DNA from 2 places in the Micromonospora sp. NPDC005707 genome. Region 2 is predicted to be linked to the other one. Evidence: riboswitches for the same ligand, from Rfam matches in the RefSeq annotation. Region 2 holds a riboswitch; the other holds the start of a gene.
What was found. Region 2 has a riboswitch for cyclic di-AMP ahead of ABZ452_RS25665 (C39 family peptidase). Riboswitches for the same ligand answer to the same signal wherever they lie in the genome.

Region 1: linked by a shared signal. The riboswitch ahead of ABZ452_RS06025 (hypothetical protein) and the one ahead of ABZ452_RS25665 (C39 family peptidase) in region 2 are both predicted to bind cyclic di-AMP.

What each region holds. Positions count from the first base shown of each region.
Region 1 covers NZ_JBEXYR010000003.1:187,015-192,516, forward strand. The annotation lists gene ABZ452_RS06005 (hypothetical protein) at 1-53, opposite strand, end outside; gene ABZ452_RS06010 (STAS domain-containing protein) at 480-839, shown strand; gene ABZ452_RS06015 (SRPBCC family protein) at 967-1,419, shown strand; gene ABZ452_RS06020 (hypothetical protein) at 1,436-1,945, opposite strand; gene ABZ452_RS06025 (hypothetical protein) at 2,044-3,120, opposite strand; cyclic di-AMP (ydaO/yuaA leader) riboswitch at 3,126-3,255, opposite strand; gene ABZ452_RS06030 (cation diffusion facilitator family transporter) at 3,399-4,313, opposite strand; gene ABZ452_RS06035 (AAA family ATPase) at 4,404-5,502, opposite strand, start outside.
Region 2 covers NZ_JBEXYR010000015.1:804-6,305, reverse strand. The annotation lists gene ABZ452_RS25680 (bifunctional cytidylyltransferase/SDR family oxidoreductase) at 1-147, shown strand, start outside; gene ABZ452_RS25675 (CDP-glycerol glycerophosphotransferase family protein) at 170-1,867, shown strand; gene ABZ452_RS25670 (alpha/beta fold hydrolase) at 1,876-2,628, opposite strand; gene ABZ452_RS25665 (C39 family peptidase) at 2,732-3,574, opposite strand; cyclic di-AMP (ydaO/yuaA leader) riboswitch at 3,774-3,916, opposite strand; gene ABZ452_RS25660 (hypothetical protein) at 4,895-5,502, opposite strand, start outside.

The DNA.
Region 1 (5,502 bases), on a different contig from region 2:
TCGGCGACCCGCTCGGGCTTGCTGCGGCGGTCCAGCAGGGTGGATCCGAACATCGTGTTACCTCCTCGGGGTGCCGAAGTCCGGCGGCCAGATCGGACTCCGGGTGTGATCCGGCGCGTGACGGTTCGCTCCCCGGGGCAGTGCCCCGGCCGGACCCGGCGCAAACCATCGTGTCAGGGCAGGTCGGCGCGGCGTGGGACGAACCACCCGAACGCGCCGGGGGCGGGGTGCCACCCGGGCGTGCGCCGGCCCGCTACCCTGGGTCGGCGGATCGGCCGGGCCCACCCCGGCCGATCGACCGGTTGGGACCCCGCGCCGCGGGGAAATCGGAGCCCGAAGGTCCGGATTGGGATGCCCAGGTGTGCCCAGTACGCGAATTGCTCATCCCGAGGGGTGGCGACCGAGGCCGTCGGAGGAATACTCTCGGTCGCGGCCCGCGTACTGATGAGGCGCCCGTAAGGGCGAGTGGAGGTGCTCGCGTGAGCCTGTCGATCGTGAAGTCGGTGCTGCCGGGTGGTGTGGTCCAGATCGCCCCGCGAGGGGAGATCGACGTCGACACCGCGTACGAGGTGCGGGAAGCGATCGCCGAGGTGCTCGCCAAGGGCCGCCCCTCCCGGATCGAGCTCAACATGCGGCTCGTCACCTTCATCGACTCGGTCGGCATCAGCGCCATGGTCGCCGGCTTCCAGACCTGCGAGGTCAGCGGCGTCAAGCTGGTGGTCACCGAGCCGAGCCGGTTCGTGCACCGGCAGCTCTGGGTGACCGGCCTGCTCGGCCTCTTCGGCGCGCCCGAGCCCTGGTTCGCCGACAGCACCCCGCAGGTGCTCCCCGGCGCCTGATCGGCGCCCCTCCCGCTGATCGACTCCAGCTCGCCGACCTGCCGCGGGCCCGGGACTTTCGACCCGTTGCCAGCCCGGCTCCGGTACGGGACGATCGTGCGGACCCACGACGGCGAGGGGGTGCCGCTTGCTCAGCAGCGACAGCTTCAGCTACACCGTGCAGGCCCGGTGCACCAGGGCCCACGCGGTGGCCCTGCTCGGCGACCTGAGCCGGCAGGGCGAGCTGCATCCGCTGATCGTCCGGGTCCGCCAACTGCCGGCCCGCCCGGGGGCGCTGGCCAGCTACGCGATCACCGACCGGCTGGCGCTCGGCCCGCTGCACTTCCCGGTCACCTACCAGGCGGACGTGCTGGTCGCCACCGAGGACGAGGTCGTGACCGTGGCCCGGCAGCAGCCGGCCACCACGGTGCGCAACCACACGCGGCTGCGCGACGAGCCCGACGGGGTGGTGCGGATCGACGTGGAGATCACCCTCTCCGCACCGGCACCGCTGTTCGGCTACGCCTTCCGGCAGGCCCGGGCGGCCCACCTCGGGCTGGCCAGCCGGCTCGGCGCCACCCTGGAGGGGCAGGCGGTCTGACCCGGGGCGCCCTGACTCAGCCGCGTCGCCCGGCGGGCACCGGTCGTCGGGCCGCCGGCCGGGCCGGCCGCAGCCGCCCCCACGGCTTGTAGGTGGACAGCACGGTCACGACGAGCAGCAGCGTGCTGGAGACGGTCGGCGCGACCACCAGGTCGACGCGGAGGTGGGCGTCGGCCGCCCCGGCCAGCTCACCGAGGTGCCGGACCCGCGGGGTGAGCAGGAGCAGCACCAGCGTGAGCACCACGGTGGTGACGGCGAACTTCACCAGCACCCAGCGCCAGCGCAGCAGGCCCCACGGGGTGAGCAGCGCGCTGGCGAGCCCGACCAGCCAGACGAGCACGCTCAGCGGGGCGAACAGCCAGGTGACCAGCAGCGCGGCGGCCGGATAGACCACCTCGGGGTCGGCCCCGCGCAGCCCGGCCACGCCGAGGGCCAGCAGCACCAGGTCGGCGCCGAGCCACCCCAGCGAGGTGACCAGGTGCAGGGTGAGCAGGGCCTTGCGTCCGGCGGGGGAGAGTCGAGTCATGCCCCCGATGCTCGGCCGTCACGGGCGTCGCGTCGTGGGCCGCGCGGCGACACCCGGCGTACGTCGTGGGACGTAGCCGGGCGCCGCCGGGGCGGGGATCAGTACACCGAGAGGTGCACGTGGTTGGTGTGGTCGCTGGACGGGTCGCCGTTGCCCCCGCTGTACGCCTTCCAGCCGCTGCTGGGCAGCCAGATCTGCCGGAACCAGATCACGTAGAGCACGGCGAGCGCGTCGGCGTTGCGGATGAAGTAGGCGGAGAGGTTGTTGCCGTACGTCTTGTCGCCGCCGCTGGCCACGCCGCCGAAGCCGCTCTTCTGCGCGGCGAAGTCGCAGGCCCGCCCCTTCGGGTGCTCGCCCGAGCCGCTGGGCCGGTGGCAGGAGACGTAGCGGGTGAAGCCGGCCGCCTTGGCCTGCTGGAGCGCGTGCAGCGTACGCGGGGTGATGCAGCCGTCGGCGGGCGTCGGGTCGTTGACGCTGCACGACTCGGGTGGCCAGGAGCCGTCGGCGTTGCGCTTGGCCGGCTTGGCGTTGGCCGACGAGGTGCCCTGGACGCTGCCGCCGCCGCTGCTGGACGCGCGGTTGTTCGCCACCTCCAGGGCGCGTTCGGCCTGCTGCTTGCGCTTGGCCATCACCGCGACCTGCTTGCGCTGCTCCTGGATCTCCCCGGTGAGCGCGGTCTGCGTGCGGGTGGCCTCGTCCCGGGTGTCGATGAGCTCGCGCAGCGCCCGGTCCTCGTGCGCGGCCACCTGCTCCAGCGCGGCCGCGCGGTCCATGAAGCCCTCGGGGCTGGTGCTGCCGAGCAGGGCCGCGGCGGTGCCCAGCCGCCCGGACCGGTATGCCACCCCGGCGATCTCGCCGACCTTGGCGTCCCGGACGGTCAGCTCGGCGTTGACCGTCTTGAGCTGGGCGGTGAGCTGCTGTTGCCGGGTCACCGAGCGGTTCAGCGCGGTGCGGGCGTCCAGCCACCCCTTGCTGGCGGCGTCGAGCTGGGCGCGCAGCGCCGGGGTGCCGCCCTCGTTGTCGCCGGGTGCGGCGGCGAGCAGCGCGGTCGGGGAAGCCGCCGCGACCGCCGAGGCGGGGGAGACCGGCGCGGTCACGACGCCGAGGGCGAGCGTCGCGACGAGCAGGGCCGCCAACCGGGCGACCGTCCGTCGTACAGGTGCCACTGGGGGCATTCACGTGTCCTTCCGTCCACCGCCGACCGGGTTAGCTGACGGGTTCGGGACGGAAGATCCCTACCGCTGACGCGGATGCACCCCACGAACGTGGTTCCCCGGCTCGCCCTGCGGGCGATTAGGCGCTGGCCACCGCAGGCGCCGGTGGGCGCCGCCCGGCGGAGGCCGCGGTCGAGCCTACCGGCGTTGTTCCGGGTCGGCTCCGCTGGTGGGAGCCGGTGTCCCGGTCAAAACCGGCATAAGTGCACAATAACCACTTGGATTTAAGATTGCCCTAATTACCACTCGACCGCGCCGCACGCCCCGGGAGACGCTCCGGGTTCGATCTGCAACGTGGCGTGATCGATCGAGAAGTCCTCGTGCAGGGCCGTCCGGGCGGCCGCCAGCACCTCGCCGACCTCGGCGCCCGGTGCCATGGTCAGGTGCGCCGAGGCCACCTCCATGCCCGAGGTGAGCGTCCAGACGTGCAGGTCGTGCACCTCGGCGACGCCGGGCACGGCGGCCAGCCGGTCGTGCACCGCGGTCACCTGGAGGTGCTCCGGGGCGGCCTGCACCAGGATCCGGACCGCGGCCCGGCCGAGTCGCCAGGTGCGCGGCAGGATGAACAGCCCGATCGCGACGGCGACCAGCGGGTCGGCCCACCACCAGTCGGTGACCGCGATGACCAGGGCGGCCCCGATCACGCCGAGCGAGCCGAGGAGGTCGCCCAGCACCTCCAGGTACGCCCCGCGCAGGTTGATGCTCTCCTCGGCGCCGGCGCGCAGCAGCGCGAACGCGGCGATGTTGGCGAGCAGGCCGAGCACCGCCACGGCGAGCATCGGCCCGGCGAGGACCTCCGGCGGCTCGCCGAACCGGCGTACCGCCTCGACCAGGACGTAGACGGCCACGGCGCCGAGCAGCACCGCGTTGGCCAGCGCGGCCAGCACCTCCAGCCGGTAGAGCCCGAAGGTGCGCTGCGGGTCGGTGTCGGCGTGCCGGGTGGCGGTGATCGCGGCGAGCGCCATGCCGATGCCGAGGACGTCGGTGAACATGTGCCCGGCGTCGGAGAGCAGGGCCAGCGAGCCGGTGGCGAAGGCGGCCACCGCCTCGACGACCATGAGGGCGGTGAGCAGCGCGAACGCGCCCCAGAGCCGACCACGGTGACGGTGCGCCGCGTTCGCCACCGCGCCGCTGTGGTCATGACCTGCGCCCACGCACACACCCTCTCGTCCGCCGCCCCGGCCGAGCTCAATCTATGCTCACATCGCTATGTGTGCAAGTGAACGCCGGATGCGGCGCCGCCGTCAGCCGACCGGGTCGAGCGTGGTGAGCCGCTGGGTGGCCCGGGAGAGCGCCACGTAGAGGGTGCGGACGCCCGACCCCGGATCGGCCCGGATCTCGCTCGGGGCGACCAGCACCACCCCGTCGTACTCCATGCCCTTGGCCTGGAGACTGGTCACCACCTGGAGCCGGCCGCCCAGGTCGCCCAGCCAGCCGGCCACCTCGTCCCGGCGCGGCACCGGCGTGATCACACCCACCGTGCCCTCGACCTCCGCCAGCAGCGCGCGCGCCGCCGCCGCCGTGGCGGCGGGTAGGTCGCCGGCGGGCACCGACCGCTCGACGGGCGGCACCCCGGTGGAACGGACCGCGGTGGGCAACGCGAGATCCGGGTGTACGCGGTGGATCTCCGCGGCCGCCACGGCGAAGATCTCCGCCGAGTTGCGGTAGTTGGTGGTCAGCTCGTACCGGTGGCGGCGGCGCCGGCCCAGCGCCTGGTCCCGGGCCCGGGCCAGCTCCTGCGGGTCACCGGTCCAGGCGGTCTGCGCCGGGTCGCCCACCACGGTCCAGGAGGCCAGCCGGCCCCGCCGGCCGATCATCCGCCACTGCATCGGCGAGACGTCCTGCGACTCGTCGACGACCACGTGGGCGTAGTCGCGGTAGTCCTCCGGGCGCTCCCGCGCGGCGGCCCGGGCGGCCCGCTGCCGGTCGGCGGCCGTGCTCAGCTCGCGGACGCCGCCGGCCAGCTGGAACGGGTCCCGCTTCGGCCTCGCCCGCCGCACCGGCTGGCCCAGAAGCGCGTCCAGCTCGTCCAGCAGCGCCACGTCGGCGATGGTCAGCCCCTCGCCGTCCAGGCTCCGGTACGCCCCGGTCAGCAGCCGGATCTCGGCCCCGGACAGGACGCCCCCGGCGTACCGGCGCAGCCGCTCCGGGCGGGCCAGCCAGCCCAGCACGTGGCGCGGGTGCAGCCGCGGCCACCAGGCCTTGAGGAACTCCCGGAACTCCGGCCGGTCGATGATCTCGTCCTCGAACGCGGGCTGCTCCGGCAGCCGGCCGATCCGCAGCCTGCGGGCCTGGGCCCAGAGCGCGGCGAGGACCGCGTCGAAGGCCGCCCGGCGCACCTCG
Region 2 (5,502 bases):
GCCCAGGCCTCCCTGGACGTGCTGATCTCCGAGCTGACCGGCCAGGTCATCGACGTCCGCCGGGCGCCCGGCGAGCCGGTGGCCGCGGTGCCCGCCCAGCCCGGCGCGCACGCCACCGAGCAACTGCCCACCGGCATCGACGCCTGAGCCGCGGGACGGGACGAGCCAGATGCGCGGTGACCTGGTCCGGAAGCTGCTCGCCCGGGTGCTGACCACCGGGCTGGCGGTGCTGGCCTTCCTCGTCGTGGCGCTCACCGGGGCGACCGGTTGGGGCCTGACGGTCGCGGTCGCCGCGCTCGCCGCCGCCGCCTGGGAGCGCCGGGTCCGGCCGACCGCCGACGGCCTCGCCGAGTCGGTGCTGGTCGCCGCCGGCATCCTGGTCGGCTACGCCCGCCGGCTGGACGCCGGCTTCGACCCGGCGCTGGCGGCCACCGCGCTGGTCCTGCTCGGCCTGGTGCTGCTGGTCGGGCCGCTGCGCGACGCCGGCGCGCTGGAGATCCGGGCGGCCAACCTGCCGGTCCGGTCCTGGACCCCGCTGGTCGCCGCCCGGCTCGGCGACGCGCTGCTGGTGCTGCTCGCCCTGGTGGCGCTCGCCGCCGGCCTGGCGCTGCCCGCCTGGGTGGCCCTGATGGCCGCGCTGCTGGTCGGGGCGGGCTGCGGCGCGGTCGGCCTCGACCTGGCCCGGCGCCGGTTCCGGCCGCCGGCCGGCGGCGGCCCCGTGGGCCGGGCGCTGCGCCGGCACCAGCCCGAGTTCCTGCTCTACTTCTCCGCCCCGCCGGGCTCCGAGTACCAGGTCACCATGTGGCTGCCCTACCTGGAGCGGATCGGCCGGCCGTTCCTGGTGCTGGTGCGCGAGCCCGAGTTCCTGCCGACCGTGGCCGCCGCGACCCGCGCGCCGGTGGTCTTCTGCCCCACGCTGAAGACCATGGACGAGGCGCTGGTGCCGAGCCTCCGCGCGGCCTTCTACGTCAACCACGGCGCGAAGAACAGCCACTGCATCCGCTTCACCCAGCTCACCCACGTGCAGCTGCACCACGGGGACAGCGACAAGGCGCCCAGCGCCAACCCGGTCTCGGCGATCTTCGACAAGATCTTCGTGGCCGGGCAGGCCGCGATCGAGCGGTACGCCCGCGCCGGCGTGGAGATCCCCGCCGAGAAGTTCGTCGTGGTCGGCCGTCCCCAGGTGGAGGCCATCGAGGTACGCCGGGAGCCGGTCACCGGCCTCGCCCACCCGACCGTGCTCTACACGCCCACCTGGACGGGGCACCACGCCGACGCCGACTACTGCTCGCTGCCGGTGGCCGAGACGCTGATCCGCCGGCTGCTGGACCGGGGGGCGACGGTGATCCTGCGGGCGCACCCGTACACCACCCAGAACCCGGCCTCGGCCCGGCAGTTGGCCCGCCTCACCGAGCTGCTCGCCGCCGACCGGGCGAGGACCGGGCGCGCGCACCTGTGGGGTGCGGCGGCCGGCCGCGAGCTGACCCTGACCGAGTGCGTCAACCGGGCCGACGCGCTGGTCTCGGACGTCTCCGGGGTGATCTCCGACTGGCTCTACTCCGGCAAGCCGTACGCGGTCACCGACATGGGCGTCGACGGGGAGCACTTCGTCGAGCGGTTCCCCCTCGCCGGTTCCGGCTACGTGCTGCGCCGGGACATGTCCAACGTGGACGAGGTGCTGACCGGGCTCCTGGACACCGACCCGAAGGCGGCGGCGCGCTGGGCCACCCGCGCCCGCTACCTGGGCGACTTCCCGGCCGAGTCCTACGCCGAGGTGTTTCTCGACGCCGCCCGCCGGCAGCTCGCGCCGGCCGGGACCGCGCCCGCCCCGCGGGACGGTTCGCCGCTCCCCTCCCCCACCGCCTGAGCCGAGGCTCAGAGGTACGCGTCGAGCAGGGCGAGCACCGCCGCCGGGTCCTCGACGTGCGCGTTGTGGCCCAGGCCGGGCAGGGTGGCGACCGGGACGCCCAGTTCCTTGAGCTGCGCGTCGGTCACCATCGGGTCCTGCTCGCCACGGGCCAGCAGCACCGGGACGTCGACGGCGGCGAGCAGCGCCGGCAGCCGGGGCTCCCCCACCGCGAAGGCGGCCGGGTCCATGGCCAGCCGCCAGCGGCCGTCCTCCCGGCGCAGCCCCGCCTCCACCACGGGGTGGTCGGGGGCGAACAGCCCGGCCAGCCCGGAGACCCGCAGGTAGCGGCGGGCCGCCTCGTCCCGGGTGGCGAACCAGGTCACCGGACGGTCGGCCAGCTCGCGGGCCTTCTCCAGCTCGGCCGGGGACCAGACGGCCTTGATGCCCAGCCCGACCACCGCGTCGACGGGCAGGCGCCGCGACCGCGCGGCCAGCGCCAGCGCCACGACCCCGCCCAGCGAGTGGCCGAGCAGCACGAGCCGGTCGCGGGGGCCGAGCCGCTCGGCCACCGGACCGAGCCCCTCGACCACCCGCCGGGCCAGGGCCTCGAAGGAGTATTCCGGCAGCGGGGGCGACCAGCCGTGCCCGGCCAGGTCGGGTGCGAGCCACCGCCCCGCCCAGTGGCGCTCCAGCAGCGGCGCCCAGGGCAGCCACACCTCACCGGTGGCGCCCATGCCGTGCAGCAGCAGCAGATGGCGGGTACCCGTCGCGTCGCCCATAGGCCGCAGTGTGCCACCGGACGGACACGACGCGCGAGAGCAGCCGGCACGACGACGTCGGGCACCGGCTCGGTGGAGCCGGTGCCCGACGGGAGAGCTGCGATCAGGCGGAGTAGCCGCGCGTGGCCGCCCAGTTCGCCAGGTCGATGGTGCTGATCCAGTACGCGGGCAGCGCCGCGTTCGCCGAGTCGGCGATCCGGACCGTGCGGCCGTCGTTCTTGTAGCCGACCACCGCGATGTAGTGGCCGCCCGGGAACGAGTGCCAGCCGCCGTCGGTGTCGGTGGCGTCGCCGGCGATGTTGACCACCACTCCCCGGCCGTCGGTGATCGCCTTGACCACGTCAGCCTGGAGCTGGTCGATCTCCGCCGGGCTCGCCGAGCCGCCGAACATGTGCGTCCGGTACGGGTTGCCCTTGACCATCTGGTTCAGGCCCCGGGTGGTGTCCTCGGCGGAGTTGGTGCCGTTCTCGCCGGCGTTCAGCGGGGCGATCATCGCGTCCTGGGTGGTCTCGACGCCGCTCGCGCTGAGCGCGTTGCGCACCGCGGCCGGGCCGCAGTTCCAGTAGGCGGTCTGCGCCTCGTAGGTGTAGTCCAGCACCTTGGTCGACGGCGGCTTCGGCTTGGCCTTCCGGGTGGTGTCCGGGTCGGTGGTGGCCTTGGCCGCGGACTTCGCGGCCGACGGCGACGCGCTCGGCGAGGCGGACGGCGCCGGGACGGCCGCCCGGGCCTCGCCCCGGCTGGCGACCTCACCGAGCCGCGAGCCCAGCTCGGCGACCGCGGCGGTGTTCTCCTGCTGGACCGGGGCGTCGTCGGTGGCGTTCAGGGTGGCGCCGGCGCCGCCGGCGAGCACGAGCGCCGCGGCCGAGCCGGCGATGATCTGGTACGGGCGCTCGGTCACGAGACGCCGCAGCTGACGCTTCAGGTGATGCTTCACGGGTTCCTCCACGGGAGCGTGCGCGGCACACACCGGCCCACGCGCGGAGGAACTCACGCGCGCTGGCGGGGCGGGTCGCCGCGGAAGGGGAGCGCCCGGGGGGCCGGGCGTTCGGGGCGGTTGCCGGGTCCGGTCGCCGTCAGGCGAGCGCCGGCACCACGATGCCGTGGAGGCGGGGGGACGAGCGGGGGGAGGTGAGCACGAGGAATGGCACTCCTTCCGTGGCCGCCGACCGGGTTAGCTGACGGATTCGGGCGGGAAGTACGCCCTACCACAGGCCGTGGGCCCGCGGATTCACCCCGGTGTTGCTGTGGGTCCCCGGTTCGTAAGAACACGATTAGGCGGGTCGGCGCGGCGTCGCCACTTGCGATCGGAAACCGCTCCGGACGCGCCGACACTACCGGTGGGTATGCCGCCTGCCAAGCGCTCCCACCTGCTTAAACCTCGTGCATCGCTACGGATATCGGAACACTCCGTCACTGACTTCACTCAATGGGACAGGCAGTTACGGCGGCGCCGGCGGGCGAAAAGCGGACATCCGGTGGCGGCTGACCCGGAATTGCGGGGGCACTTCGCCCGGCCTGCGCCCGGTGACCGTTTCCGGGGTCCCGGTGACCGGGCTCACCGAATTCGGATAACAATTCGGCAGACTCGGCCCCGCGTGGGGAGTCGGGCTCACGTGACGCCATGGGAGTCGGCCCCCGCGTGACGCCGTGAGGTCGGACCGGCGTGACGCCGTGGGGTCGGACCAGCGTGACGCGCGGGGTCGGACCAGCGTGACGCGTGGGGTCGGGCCGGCCGTGACGCCGTGGGTCGAACCGGCGTGACGCCGTGGGGTCGAGTCGGCGCGACGCCGCGGGTCGGGCCGGCGGTGACGCAGGCCGGGCACGACGGCTCTCCAGCTACCGCTGCCACGGGCCACGGGCCACGGGCCACGGGCCACGGGGCACGGGCCACAGGCCACAGGGTTACCCAGCGGCCCCGCCAGCCGGCCCACCGGCGCCCAGGACATTCGCTCAAGACCGGCTACGAACTTGGTGTCCTGGCCAGCCGGCTCGCCGACCGCCAGGACATCCGCTCGGACCCGCTAGGAACTTGATGTCCTGAACGACTCACGCCCAACTTGCCGCCGGCCACGTCTGGTCGGTCACGACGGCAGCTCGACAGGCGTCCGGGAGGGCCGCGCGCCCGATCCGTTCACGTCATCAAGTTCCTAGCGGCCGGCACGACCACATCCGGCCACCGGCTCTCCGGCCGCACGCTCTCCGGCCGCACGCTCGCCGCCCTGCGGACGGTTGCCACCAGCTCTCCCGGAACGGGAGTGGACCACGTTCAGCCGGCCCGGACGGGACGCCAGCGCGCCCCGGGCACGGTGGCCGGGATCCGCACCGTCGCGTCGTTCCGCCCCTCCACGGTCGCCGTGGCGGCGTCGGCGGGACGGAGGGCGGTGGCCGCCGCGTAGGACTCGGCCGACAGGGCGCGGGCCGCCTCGGCGGCCAGTTCGGCGTCCCGCCACGCCCGCCGCTCCCGCTCGGCGGCCGTCGCCCAGGCCGCCCGGCGGCTCTCGCGTACGGCCCGGGCCAGGACGATCTCCTGCTCGGCCGGGTGCCGGCGCGGGTCCCACCCGTTGCGGTGGGCCAGCACGTCGGCGAGTTGCCGGGCGCTCAGGTCGCCCCGCCAGTGCGCGGTCATCGCGGCGTGGTGCAGCCAGCGCTCCCGGGCCGCGTACTCGGCCGGGGTGCGTGGGGTGTGCGGGGCGGGCAGGGCGGCGGCGCTGGCGAGGCGGCGGGCGGCGGCCTCGGCCTCGTCGTACGCCCGCCAGGCCCGATCGGCCTCGTCCTGGGCGGTGAGCCACTGCTCGCGGCGCCGCCGGGCGCTCTGCGCGGCGCCGGCGGCGGCCACCGCCACCTCGTCGGCGTAGCGGCGCAGGTCGGCCCGGC